3 regions of the Acidovorax sp. GW823-FHT02H02 genome follow, and region 1 is predicted to be linked to each of the others. Evidence: predicted binding sites of a transcription regulator. Region 1 holds the regulator's gene; each other region holds the start of a gene.
What was found. The regulator LexA, encoded in region 1, represses DNA repair genes until DNA is damaged. The targets are predictions, from matches to a motif close to ACTGTATNNNNATACAGT.

Region 2: AC1RDS_RS05320 (LexA family protein) is a predicted target of LexA. The motif match lies at 1,947-1,964, and genes of this name have one in related genera.
Region 3: AC1RDS_RS00880 (PA0069 family radical SAM protein) is a predicted target of LexA. The motif match lies at 1,793-1,810, and genes of this name have one in related genera.

Annotation. Positions count from the first base shown of each region.
Region 1 covers NZ_JBXAJH010000026.1:12,875-17,019, reverse strand. The annotation lists gene AC1RDS_RS19950 (branched-chain amino acid ABC transporter substrate-binding protein) at 1-501, shown strand, start outside; gene AC1RDS_RS19945 (D-2-hydroxyacid dehydrogenase family protein) at 629-1,636, opposite strand; gene lexA (transcriptional repressor LexA) at 2,282-2,956, opposite strand; gene AC1RDS_RS19935 (asparaginase) at 3,038-3,991, shown strand; gene adk (adenylate kinase) at 4,051-4,145, opposite strand, start outside.
Region 2 covers NZ_JBXAJH010000004.1:3,329-7,473, forward strand. The annotation lists gene AC1RDS_RS05310 (Y-family DNA polymerase) at 1-659, opposite strand, end outside; gene AC1RDS_RS05315 (endonuclease) at 656-1,489, opposite strand; gene AC1RDS_RS05320 (LexA family protein) at 1,494-1,934, opposite strand; gene AC1RDS_RS05325 (FadR/GntR family transcriptional regulator) at 2,181-2,954, shown strand; gene AC1RDS_RS05330 (amidohydrolase family protein) at 2,951-3,817, shown strand; gene AC1RDS_RS05335 (TRAP transporter substrate-binding protein) at 3,873-4,145, shown strand, end outside.
Region 3 covers NZ_JBXAJH010000001.1:178,378-182,522, reverse strand. The annotation lists gene AC1RDS_RS00890 (acyltransferase family protein) at 125-1,255, shown strand; gene rnk (nucleoside diphosphate kinase regulator) at 1,269-1,682, opposite strand; gene AC1RDS_RS00880 (PA0069 family radical SAM protein) at 1,812-2,963, shown strand; gene AC1RDS_RS00875 (sodium-dependent bicarbonate transport family permease) at 3,010-4,089, opposite strand.

The DNA of each region.
Region 1 (4,145 bases):
GCCATCCTGACGGCTATCAAGTCCAAAAATCCTGATGCGATCTTCTTCGGCGGCATGGATCCCCAGGGCGGCCCGATGCTGCGCCAGATGGAGCAATTGGGCATGGGCAACGTGAAATATTTCGGTGGTGACGGTATCTGTACCTCCGAAATCGCCAAGCTGGCTGCCGGTGCCAAGACGCTGTCCAATGTGGTGTGTGCCGAAGGCGGTGCGTCACTCGACAAGATGCCCGGCGGCAAGGCATGGAAGGCCAAGTACGATGCCAAGTATCCAGGCCAGTTCCAGGTCTATAGCCCCTACACCTATGACGCCACGCACTTGATCGTGGACGCCATGAAGCGTGCCAACTCGGTGGACCCCAAGGTCTATACCCCTGAATTGCTCAAGTCGCAATATAAGGGCGTAACCTCCACGATCGCATTTGAGCCCAACGGTGAAATGAAGAACCCCGCCATCACCCTGTACGTGTACAAGGACGGCAAGAAGACGCCTCTGAACTGAATTCAGAGACAACTTGGCGGCATCTTTGGGTGCTGCCCACCTACCAAAATGGCTTCCTTCGGGAAGCCATTTTTTATGGGATGCCTGCTCAATTCACAACGGCGGGAACTGGAGGTTGCGCCGGCACTCAGCGCCGGACTTGCAGTGCGCCCGGGTTCACGATATTCGTCGGCGTACCCTTGATGTAGTTCACCACGTTGTCGAAGGCAGCACCGAAATACAACTCGTAGCTGTCCTGCTCGACATAACCAATGTGGGGCGTGCAGATACAGTTTTCCAGGCGCAGCAGGGCATGGCCTTGCAGGATGGGTTCGCTCTCAAACACATCAACGGCTGCCAAACCTGGGCGTCCTCGGTTCAGCGCCGCAATCAGGGCGTCGGGTTCAATCAATTCAGCGCGCGAGGTATTGACCAGCAGTGCGGTGGGCTTCATGCACGACAGGTCTTCCAGCGAAATGATGCCGCGGGTTTCATCATTGAGTCGCAGGTGCAGAGAGAGCACATCGCACTGCGAGAAGAACTCTTCCCTATTGGTAGCCGCCTGGTATCCGTCGGACAGGGCCTGGGCGCGGGAGGCCTCACGACCCCACACCCGTACGTTCATGCCAAATGCCCGGCCGTAGCCGGCCACCAGTTGTCCAATACGGCCATAGCCCCAGATGCCCAGTGTTTTTCCTCGCAGTACGCTGCCGATGCAGAAGTTGGGGGGCATCGAGGCCGCCTTGAGACCGGACTGTTGCCAGGCGCCATGTTTGAGGTTGGCAATGTACTGGGGCAAGCGCCGCATGGCTGCCATCACCAGCGCCCAGGTAAGTTCAGCTGGCGCCACAGGTGAACCTACCCCCTCGGCCACGGCGATGCCACGCTCGGTGCACGCAGTCACATCGATATGGCTGCCGATCTTGCCGGTTTGGGCAATCAGCTTCAGTCGTGGCAGTTTTTCGACCAGCTGGCGCGTGATCTGGGTGCGTTCACGCACCAGCACGATGATGTCTGCATCTTTCAGGCGCACGGCCAGTTGCCCCTGGCCTTTCACCGTGTTGGTGTAGACCTTTGCTGAGTAGGGATCGAGCCGGCTTGCGCAATGGAGTTTGCGCACCGCATCCTGATAGTCATCCAGAATCACAATATTCATCCCGCCATTGTGCCTTGGCGGGGGCTGGTCGGAAGTCTTGCCGCCCCTAGGCTCTCGAACAGAATGCAACGTTTTGTGGCACCCGTTGCGCCAGAGCTGGGGATATGGACCTCAGTGGCATGTTTCGCAAGCTGCCATGCGCTCCAGCTCGGCGCAGACATCGGCCATGCGGCCCGAGATGACCATGCGCCCGACCTCTGAGCGGGATGCCGGATGCAGAACGCGCACAGGGCGTCGGGTGCCTCGACGGCTTGCGGCGCCCGGCCCGGTGGTGGTGCAAGACGCACTGTGCATGCGAGCAGCGGGCTGACAGCCTGCGCTGCCTGACGCCGAACCTGCCACCTCTGGGACGATGCTGGCCACCGCGCAGGACAAAAGACCTTCGTGGCGCACGCAGGGTGTGCGAGCCGAGTGCGCAGGGCTGTGCGCAGGCGTGCAGCGCCTGGGGTGCAGCCACTGCGCGAGGGTGTGAATCGGTTGAGATAGTGCAGAGAGTGCGAACAAGGCAAGTCCCATGTGAAAACTCCATGTATCAGGGGTTGAGCACAGGCAGGATTGCAGGGGGTGCGCGCTCTCAGGGCTGGAAAACCCGCCAGGGGCTTGCCAAACGCCCGCCACCTGAGGCGCGCAGCAGAGGATGGGGAATTACATGAGCATGGTGTTGCGGATCAAGCCCACGGCCAGGCCTTCAATCGCGAAAACCTCGCCTGGCTGAACCACAATCACGGGGTAATCAGGGTTTTCGGGCAGCAGCTCAATGGTGCTGGCCGTGCGACGCAGGCGTTTGACGGTGACATCGTCACCGAGCCTGGCCACCACGATCTGGCCGTTGCGGGCTTCCCGGGTGGATTGCACGGCTAGCAGGTCGCCGTCCATGATGCCGGCGTCGCGCATGGACATGCCGCGTACCTTGAGCAGGTAGTCGGGCTTGTGCTGGAAGAGACTGTTTTCCACACTGTAGGTCTGGTCCACATGCTCCTGCGCGAGAATGGGCGAGCCCGCAGCCACGCGGCCAATCAGGGGCAAGACCAGCTGCGACAATCCCGGGATGGGCAGGCTGAACTGGGTGCCGCGCGCTGCATTGATGGAGCGCACTGTGTCGCCACGCAAGCGGATGCCGCGGGACGTGCCGCTGACCAGCTCGATGACGCCCTTGCGGGCAAGGGCTTGCAGGTGCTCTTCTGCGGCGTTGGCCGACTTGAAGCCCAGCTCGGTGGCGATTTCTGCCCTGGTGGGCGGAGCGCCGGTGCGGGAGATAGCCACCTGGATCAGGTCCAGGATTTGTTGCTGGCGGGCCGTGAGCTTGGGGTTGTCGAGCATGGTGTTTCCAGTGCGTGCCACGTTGGTGGAGATAACTGTGTATTAATCCAGTTACTGTATTTTTCACCAGTTTTTCAAAGGATGCAAGTGAACAGTCAAAAAATTGTGGTCTTGGGAACCGGTGGAACCATTGCTGGCACTTCTGCTACCCGGGGTGACAACATTGGTTACACCGCCGCGCAGGTGGGGGTTGAGCAGTTGCTGCATGGGGTGCCCGGCTTGCAGGCAGTGGCCTGCGGGGGGCTGGAGGCCGAGCAGCTGGCACAACTGGACAGCAAGGACATGGAGTTCAGTGTGTGGCAGGTGCTGGCAGAGCGCTGCACCAGCGCGCTTGCCGATCCCGAGGTGCGCGGCGTGGTCATCACCCATGGCACGGATACGCTGGAAGAGACCGCCTGGTTCTTGCACTCGGTGCTGGACGCCCGCAAGCCGGTAGTGTTGACCTGCGCGATGCGGCCCGCCACGGCCTTGACACCTGACGGCCCGCAGAACCTGCTCGATGCCGTCGCCGTGGCGACGACTGCGGGGGCCAGGGGTGTGATGGTGGTGGCGGCTGGCGTGGTGCATGGCGCGCAGTGTGTGCAGAAGGTGCATCCCTACCGGGTGGATGCATTCAGCTCGGGGGATGCCGGCCCGCTGGGCTGGGTGGAGGAGGGGGTGGTGCGTTTGGTGCAGGGTTGGCCGTTGGCACAATCAGGAGAGGCGCAATTTGCTATTGGAAGGGTAGCAAATTGCGTGCAATGGCCGCGTGTCGAGGTGGTGATGAGTTACGCTGGCGCCACGGGTGCGCTGGTGGACGCGCTGGTGCGCGACGGCGTGCAGGGCATTGTGGTGGCCGCCACGGGCAACGGCACGCTTCATCATGTGCTGGAATCAGCGCTGCTGCGCGCGCAGGCGGCTGGTGTGAAAGTCATGCGTTCCACGCGCTGCCCGGAAGGCCAGGTGTTGCCCAGGCCCGGCGATGCGTTACCCGATTCCCGGGGCCTGTCCCCTGTGAAGGCACGCATCTCGCTGATGCTGGATCTGCTGCCGTGATCGCTTATCGGCAGTAACGCACCCACCGGAGGCCCAGCCGGTGCGGATCGCGCGGTGGTTCAGCTCGCCAGGGCCTGCATTGCGCGTGCCGTGATTTCTTCGACGCTGCCCGTGCCGCTGATGGCGCGGTATTTGGGGGCGGCATCGGGCTCGG
Region 2 (4,145 bases), on a different contig from region 1:
CCGAACTCGGCACGTAGCGTCGGCACATGCGCGTGGCGCAAGTCATGCACGGTCTGCACGCCGTGGACTGCCAGTTTCTTGGTCAGCTTGCGCCCTACTCCCCAGACCTCCTCAACGGCAATTTGCTTGAGCAGCCTTGTCTTCTGCTCATCGGTCAGCTCGTTGTAGTTGAAGACGCCTTTGGAGCGAGGGTGCTTCTTGGCCACATGGTTGGCCAGCTTGGCCAGGGTCTTGGTCGGGCCAATGCCGACGCACACCGGGATGCCCGTCCACATCCCAACCCGCTGGCGCATGCTGTAGCTCACGTCCCGCAGCTTGCGGATGCCAGTGAGGTCCACGAAGCACTCATCGATGGAATACACCTCGTGCCGAGGAGAGAAATGACTCAGGATGGACATCACCCGATTCGACATGTCGGCATACAACGCGTAGTTACTGCTGAAGGCCAGGATGCCATGCTCTTCGGCCAACTGCTTGCACTCGAACCAGGGCTGGCCCATCCGGATACCGAGGGCCTTGGCCTCGTTGGACCGGGACACCGCACAGCCATCGTTGTTCGAGAGCACCACCATCGGCACCCGCGTCAGGTCAGGACGGAAGACCCGCTCGCAGGAGACGTAGAAGTTGTTGCAATCAACCAGGGCCAGCTGCTGGGTCATACCACCTCGACCGTGGCGGTCCCCATCATGATCGGCTTGACCAGAATCTTGTACGTGTCCAGGTCAAACCCGTGCTGCTCGTGCGTGCTGAGTTCGTTGGCTCTGGAGCACCAGGTGCCCATGTAGCGCCAGTCCTGGATGCGGTGACGCTGGACCCAGTCGCCACTTTGCTCGACCAGATCTACGGCACCAGGGAACGGCCACACCTGCACCTTCATGTCCACCAGTGCTGAAAACAGCCGCTGGTCATGCTCCCGACGGCCTTCCTTGCCCACGCAGGCGCCCAGGCAAGTTTTGACTTGGAGGCCAAAGCAGCCCCGCTTGCTGATCTTCTCCAGCCCCAGTAGGCCCAGACACAGCCGGTGCTGGTCGGCCAGCTCCCGCAACTTGCTCTGGGCCGAATGCACGGAGCTGAACAAGCCGTACAGGTCATCGGCCTGCCCAACAGCCACCGCCTTACCGGAGAGGATTTCCGGGCTGACAACGCCGTCTTGCTCCGCGAGGCGGATTGAGCACAGGTTGCGCAGGCGCCGCAGTCGGATGTTGAACAAGGGGCTTTGCTGCTTGATCAGACGCGCTTCCAGCAGCAGTGCGCCGATCTCTCCTGCAGTCTCGATGAACTCCACCCGCCGGGACTGGGCAATCATCTCGGCCTCGTCTTCGGCACGCAGGTGTGACAGCACCCGGCTGCGAATATCCACGCTCTTGCCGATGTAGAGAGGCAGCGTGCCCTCGCCCTTGAATATGTAGACACCCGAGGTGCGTGGCAAAGCCGCCAGCGAGCCTGGGTCAATCTGATGCGGTAGCGGTGAAGCGTCAGGCTGCGTCATGGTCTCAGTACAGCTTGTGCAAGTTGTAGGTCACCACACCCCAGACGGAAAACTCTTCCTCCGGCTTGACCACGATGGTCGGGTAGCGCTGGTTTTCCGGGACGAGCTTGATGACGCCGCCTTTTCGGTACAGCCGTTTGAGCGTGAACTCATTGCTCAGGACCGCCAACACGATGTCCCCATGCTTGGGCTCGATAGAGCGGTCGATCAGCAAGGAGTCGCCCTCATAGATGCCGATGTCAATCATCGAGTCACCCTTGACCCGGTGAACGTACGTGGCGTCCGCATTGCGGATCAGGTGGTCATTGAGGTCGATACGCTTGCGCGTGTGATCACCTGCGGGGGAGGCAAATCCCGCAGGCACCTTCCAGCCACACACCTCCAGCCAGACCTTCTTGTCGGTCACGAGAACGGGTTGCGGGTGGGTAAGTACTGCGGCTTTCATGCCACCGAATATACTGTTATTTCATACAGCATTTCAAGTACACTAAGGTCCTCAGCCGCAAGCGCTTAATGGCGAACCTCGGGCAGCTTTCGGCCAGAAGCAGAGATCTTGGGCCATTCCTGAATTCAGTCGTTCACAGTTCATTGCGGACCGCAGTGATTTATTGGTCAACTTGATATCAATTAACTAATTTTCCAAGGGTTTCCACCAATACGACATCTCAACTTATCAGATAACCTGGTAACCATGTTTGAACACACTATGACAGCTCTTCCGAAGCCATTGCGCTTTCCCGATGAAATCACCACTGTGCTGCTACGCAGGATTGAGTCGGGTGAGTACACGCCTGGCTCCAAATTGCCTTCAACGCGCGAATTTGCACAGGCGTTCAATGTGAGCCCACCCATGGTGCGTGAAGCACTGTCGCGGCTCAAGCACGATGGCTATGTTGAAGCGCGTCAAGGCTCGGGGGTATTTGTCAGTACTCGGCAGTCAACACCTAGCCTTCGGCTCGGCGCAGGCATGACTGCTGACCAAGCGTTGCTTGCTGATACCTATGAAGTACGTCTTCATGTCGAGCAATCGTGCGCTGAGCTGGCAGCTTTGCGCCGTACAAATGAAAACCTGATCGAGATGCGCTTGGCCTTGGACGAGATGGCCGAGGCGGTCAAAAACCACACCAATGGCACGCCAGCAGATGTCCGGTTTCATCTCGCGATAGCTCGGGCCACACACAATGAGGCGATGCTGAAGTTGCTCAGGTTCCTGCATGGCTCCCTGGAAGAAAGCGTTCAGTTGGCCCGTGTTAACAGTGAAAAGACGCCTGGACAGCCCCAGAAAACACAGCTTGAACATCAATCGATTTACGCTGCCATTGAGGCAGCTGATCCTTTGGCCGCGAGACTGGCTGTCAAAGCTCACCTCGATGGCGCGGCCAATCGACTGGGTTTGCGCGTTGGTCCGCATCCTCAAGCCGATGTACAGAGCAAGGTCGCCTCAGACCGTCAGGAAAACAAATGAGCGCCACCCACACATATCTGCCCTACAAGGCGGAAGTTTCGGTGCCGTCCAAACGCTTGCCAGCTGGCGCGTGCGACTGCCACTTTCATGTCTTTGAAGACGCAAACCAGTATCCGTTCGCCGCTGCTCGCAGCTACACGCCAACGCCTGCGCCCATGGGAGCGTACAGGGCAATGACGCGTACGCTGGGCATTGAGCGTGCCGTCCTTGTGCATCCAAGCGTCTACGGACGCGACCACTCAAGTTTTGAGCATGCGCTGGCAGAGAACACCAGCTGGCTGCGAGGCGTTGCGGTGGTCTACACCGATATATCCGATCGGCAAATCCAGTATTGGCATCAGCTAGGCGCTCGTGGAACGCGTTGCAACGCACTGTTTGATGGGGGTGCTGCCATGCAGGACTTACCGGAGATTGTGGCACGTATCAAACCCCTGGGCTGGCATCTACAAGTGCTCATTGATGTCGATAAAGACCCCGAAATGGTCATCAAGATGTCTAGGTTCGGCGTACCACTCGTGGTCGACCACTACGGTCATGTTCCCGCCGAGCGAGCGATCAACAGCAAGGGCTTCAACAACCTCCAAGCCCTGATCAAGGAGGGCAACACTTGGGTGAAGCTTTCCGGAGGCTACCGAATTTCTCCACAACGCAGCAAATTCACAGACGTCGCACCGCTGATGCAGGCATTGCTCAAAGCCAACCCCGACCGACTCGTCTGGGGTAGCGACTGGCCGCACCCATCAATCGCGGCCCCTATGCCCGACGACGGGCACCTGATCGATGCACTGCTTGATGCTTGCGGGCCACAGGAGATTCAAAAGATTCTGGTCGATAACCCTACACGGCTTTACTGGAACGACTGAGAAGTTCAGTCGTGATTTATCTCATTGATCAACCCACCACCAAAAAGGAGACAACATGAAACGTCGCACCCCTCTGAAACTAATCGCCAGCCTGTCCGCAGCGGCACTGCTGGCCATCGCGCCCACAGCGCATGCACAAAACAAGCCAATCATCAAGGTCGGTTGGACCACTTCCGATGGCGCGCAGGACCCCTACGCTATTGGCGCACGCGCCTTCAAGGCAGCGGTGGAAAAGAACACCAAGGGCACCGTCGAAGTACAGCTTTTTCCCAACCGTCAACTCGGCGATGAACGCCAGATGCTTGAAGGCATGCGCTTTGGCACAGTG
Region 3 (4,145 bases), on a different contig from region 1:
GACCTGGGTACCTGCCGAGCGGGTCCCGGTACGGGCTCCAGCACGCGTTTGCCAGAAAGTGGACAATAGAAGGTTTTTCGCCCCGCGCCATGGCAGGCACCCTGCCGCCGCTCTGCTTTTCTGCATGACCTCTGCTCACTCCCGCACGCCGCTGATCGACATGGCCAAGGGCCTTGCCTGCGCCGCCATCGTGTGGCATCACCTTGCTTTTTATGGCCCCATGTCGGACATCGCGCAGCCGCTGGCACCGGATTTGATGGCTTGGCTGTACGAGTACGGGCGCATGGCCGTGCAGGTGTTTCTGGTGCTGGGCGGTTATCTTGCAGCCAGCAGCCTGGCGCCCCGGGGGCTGGCGCGGTTTGACAGCGCCAGCCAGCAGATCGCACGGCGTTTCGTGCGGCTGGTGGTGCCCTATGCCGTGGCGCTGTTGCTGGCCGTGGTGGTGGCGGCGCTGGTGCGCAACTGGACGGATCACCCCTCGGTGCCCGGTGCGCCCGATCTGGCCCAGCTGGTGGCCAATGCGCTGCTGCTGCAGGACATCGTGGGCGAAGAGGCGCTGTCGGCGGGCGTATGGTACGTCGCCATCGACTTTCAGCTTTTCGTGTGTTCCGTGCTGCTGTTCGCGCTGGTGCGGGCGTTTTGCACCGGAGAGCGGACGCACCACGCCGCCTGGGCGGGGCGTGCGCTGGTGGTGGGCGGCACGGCCGCCTCGTTGCTGGCGTTCAATCGCCAGCCGCAAATCGATATGTGGGCCCTGTATTTCCTGGGCGCCTATGGTATGGGCATGATGGCCTATTGGGCAGTGCAGGCACCGCGCGCCGGCGGGTGGATGGCGGCCATTGCCGTGCTGGGTGCCGCCGCCCTGGCGCTGGATTTCCGGGAGCGTATTGCCGTGGCGCTGGTGACGGCGCTCGCGCTGGCATGGGCGCTGCGGTCACCCCGCTGGCGGCAGTGGCCGGGGCTCGCACCGGTGGTGCGGCTCGGGCAGCGGTCGTACTCGGTGTTTCTGGTGCACTTTCCGGTGTGCCTGCTGGTCAATGCGGTGGTCGGCCACCTGTGGCCCGAATCGCCCGCCTGGAATGCGCTGGGCATGCTGGCGGCCTTCGCCTTGTCGCTGATGGCGGGGTGGCAGCTGTATGAGCGTGTGGAGCGCCATGTGCCGTCCTGGAGCACGGCGCTGCGCTGGCAGGCCGGGCTGGTGGGCACCGGCATGCTGGTGGCGGTGACCACCAGCCATTGGGGCCTGATGGCGTGATTGCTCCTGCCGTTCAGCGGTGCAGTTCGCCCGCACTCTCGGGCTGGTAGACGATGCTTTTCACCCGCACGGTCATGGCCTTGCCGCCAGGGCCGGGCCAGGCCAGTTCATCGCCCACCGACAGGCCCAGCAAGGCACTGCCCACGGGGGCAAAGATCGAGATGCGGTCGGCGCTGCCGTCCATGTCGCGTGGGTACACCAGTGTCAGGCAGAACTCCTTGCCGGTTTCCTGCATCGTGAACTGCACCGTGGAGTTCATGGTCACCACATTCGGCGGAATTTCCTCGGGCGCCAGCACATCGGCGCGGTCCAGCTCTGCCTGCAGGTCGGCCTTGCCCGGGAAAACGCTGGTCGGAATCGCCGCCAGCAATGCCTCAATGCGGTCCAGGTCCAGGGATGACAGGATGATCTGGGGTTTGCGCGCCATGCAGTACCTCGAAAGCTAGTTGTAAAGGCCGGGACTGTAGTGGATCGCGAATCTCGCACTGCATAGCGTGGTCAAAGCGGGTGCGGTTTCTTGCATGGATAAGCTAAAAAACTGTATATTTGTACAGTTATGCAAAGTGAAGCCCACCCCGATGATCTGCCCGGCGGCTTGCCGCCCGAAGCGCGCATTTCCATCCACGCCATTCGCGGCCGGGGTGCCGCCACGTTCATGCCCCACCGGTTCATGCACGATACCCGCACGGCAGTGGATGATGGCTGGGATTTCCCACTGGAGGATGCGGGCCAGGCCGTGCCGCCACCCACCCGCGTGCACCTGGAAACCGCACGCAGCGCGCTGTGCGCCAACGACTCTCCCGACATCTTTTTTGACCACTCGGTCAACCCCTACCGGGGTTGTGAGCATGGCTGCGTCTATTGCTATGCCCGGCCCACGCACAGTTATCTGAACCTGTCGCCAGGGCTGGATTTCGAGACGCAGATCATTGCCAAGCACAACATTGCCGCGGTGTTGCGCTCCGAGCTGTCACGCCCTGGCCATGTGCCGCGCCTGCTGAATATCGGCTCGGCCACCGACTGCTACCAGCCGGTGGAGCGCGAGCTGCGGCTCACGCGCGGCGTGATCGAGGTGCTGCGCGATGCGCGGCATCCATTTTCGCTCCTCACCAAGAGCAGTGGGGTCGAGCGCGACCTCGACCTGCTGGTGCCGCTGGCGGCGCAGCGCCTGGCGGCGGTGTATGTGACCATCACCACGCTGGATGCGCAGCTGGCCCGGCGCATGGAGCCGCGCGCGGCCGCGCCGCACCGGCGCCTGCGCACCATCCAAACCCTGGCCGAGGCCGGCGTGCCCGTGGGGGTGAGCGTGGCGCCGCAGATTCCCTTCATCACCGAAGACATGGAGCAGGTGCTGGAGGCCGCGCGCGATGCGGGTGCGCGCAGCGCCTTCTACACCGTGCTGCGCCTGCCCTGGGAGCTGGATGCGCTGTTTCGCGAATGGCTGGCGCTGCATTACCCCCAGCGCGCCGCCCGCGTGATGGCCCGCGTGCAAGATCTGCACAACCTCGACAACGCCCAGCGCGGCGCAGGCAAAACCTACGACAGCGACTACACGACCCGCATGAAGGGCAGCGGCCTGTGGGCCGACCTGCTGCGCCAGCGCTTCACCGGCGCCTGCCGCAGGCTGGGGCTGAACCGCGAGCGCGTGGAACTGGACCTGGACCAGTTTCGCCCGGGGCTGGCTCGGGGGCAGGGCAGCCTGTTCTGAGCCGGCTGCGCGGCTGTGGCGCCGAGAGGGTGAAGGCTGGTGCGAACTATCCTTGCCACAGCCGCTGCACCACCTGCGTGTACAGCGGAATGCCCAGCACGATATTGAGCGGAAACGTCACCCCCAGCGACAGGCTGACATACAGCGAGGGTTCTGCCTCGGGGATGGCAAAGCGCACCACCGCGGGCACGGCGATGTACGACGCGCTGGCCGCCAACACCGCCAGCAGCACGGCGTCGCCCACGGGCACCTGCAGCAGCCAGGCCAGAGCAACCGCCAGGCTGGCATGCAGCAACGGCCCCAGCACCGCATAGGCCAGCAGCCAGGGCGATTGCCGGCGCACGGCGGGCAGGTTGCGCGCGGTAGAAAGTCCCATGTCCAGCAAGAACAGGCACAGCATGCCCTTGAACAGGTCGCCCGAGAAGGGCTGCATGGCTGCCTTGCCTGCATCGCCCGTCACCAGGCCAATCACCATGGCACCCAGCAGCAGCAATTGCGTGCCATCGGTAAACGATTCGTGCAGGATCTTGCCTATCGCCAGGCGCGGCCCCGGTGGGGCCGTTGCTGTGCCACCGTTGCCCATGGCCCCCGCGCCCAGGGTTGCCCCACCCACCGATGCCATCGCCACCACGGGCTGCACGCGGGTGATGGGAATTGCGGCAGTTGCCGGCGCCGCCTGACGCTGCCGCAGTGCATTGGCCAGCATCACTGCCAGGATGATGGCTGGTGACTCCATCAGTGCCATGACGGCCGCCATGTAGCCGCCGTAGGGCACCGATTGCGACTCCAGGTACTGCGTGGCCGTCACAAACGTCACCGCGCTCACCGATCCATAGGTGGCCGCCACGGCCGCTGCGTTGAAGCCCGACAGCACGCGCCGCAGCACCACATAGCCCGCCAGCGGCACCACCACGGCCAGCAGCACCGCCAGCCCCAGGCTGCTGGCAACGCTGGGAGTAAAGCCCGATGCCGCCAGCGCAAAGCCGCCCTTCAGGCCCAGCGCCATCAGCAGGTAGATCGACAAGAATTTCGAGATGGCCGCAGGCATCTCCAGGTTGGAGCGGACCAGGCCCGCAAACACCCCCAGGGCAAAAAATAGGACCGCAGGGTCCAGCAAGCTGTGCATCGTTCAACTCCTTTGGCCGGAATGCTATGCAGTCCATAGTGCAAAGTAAAATCGAT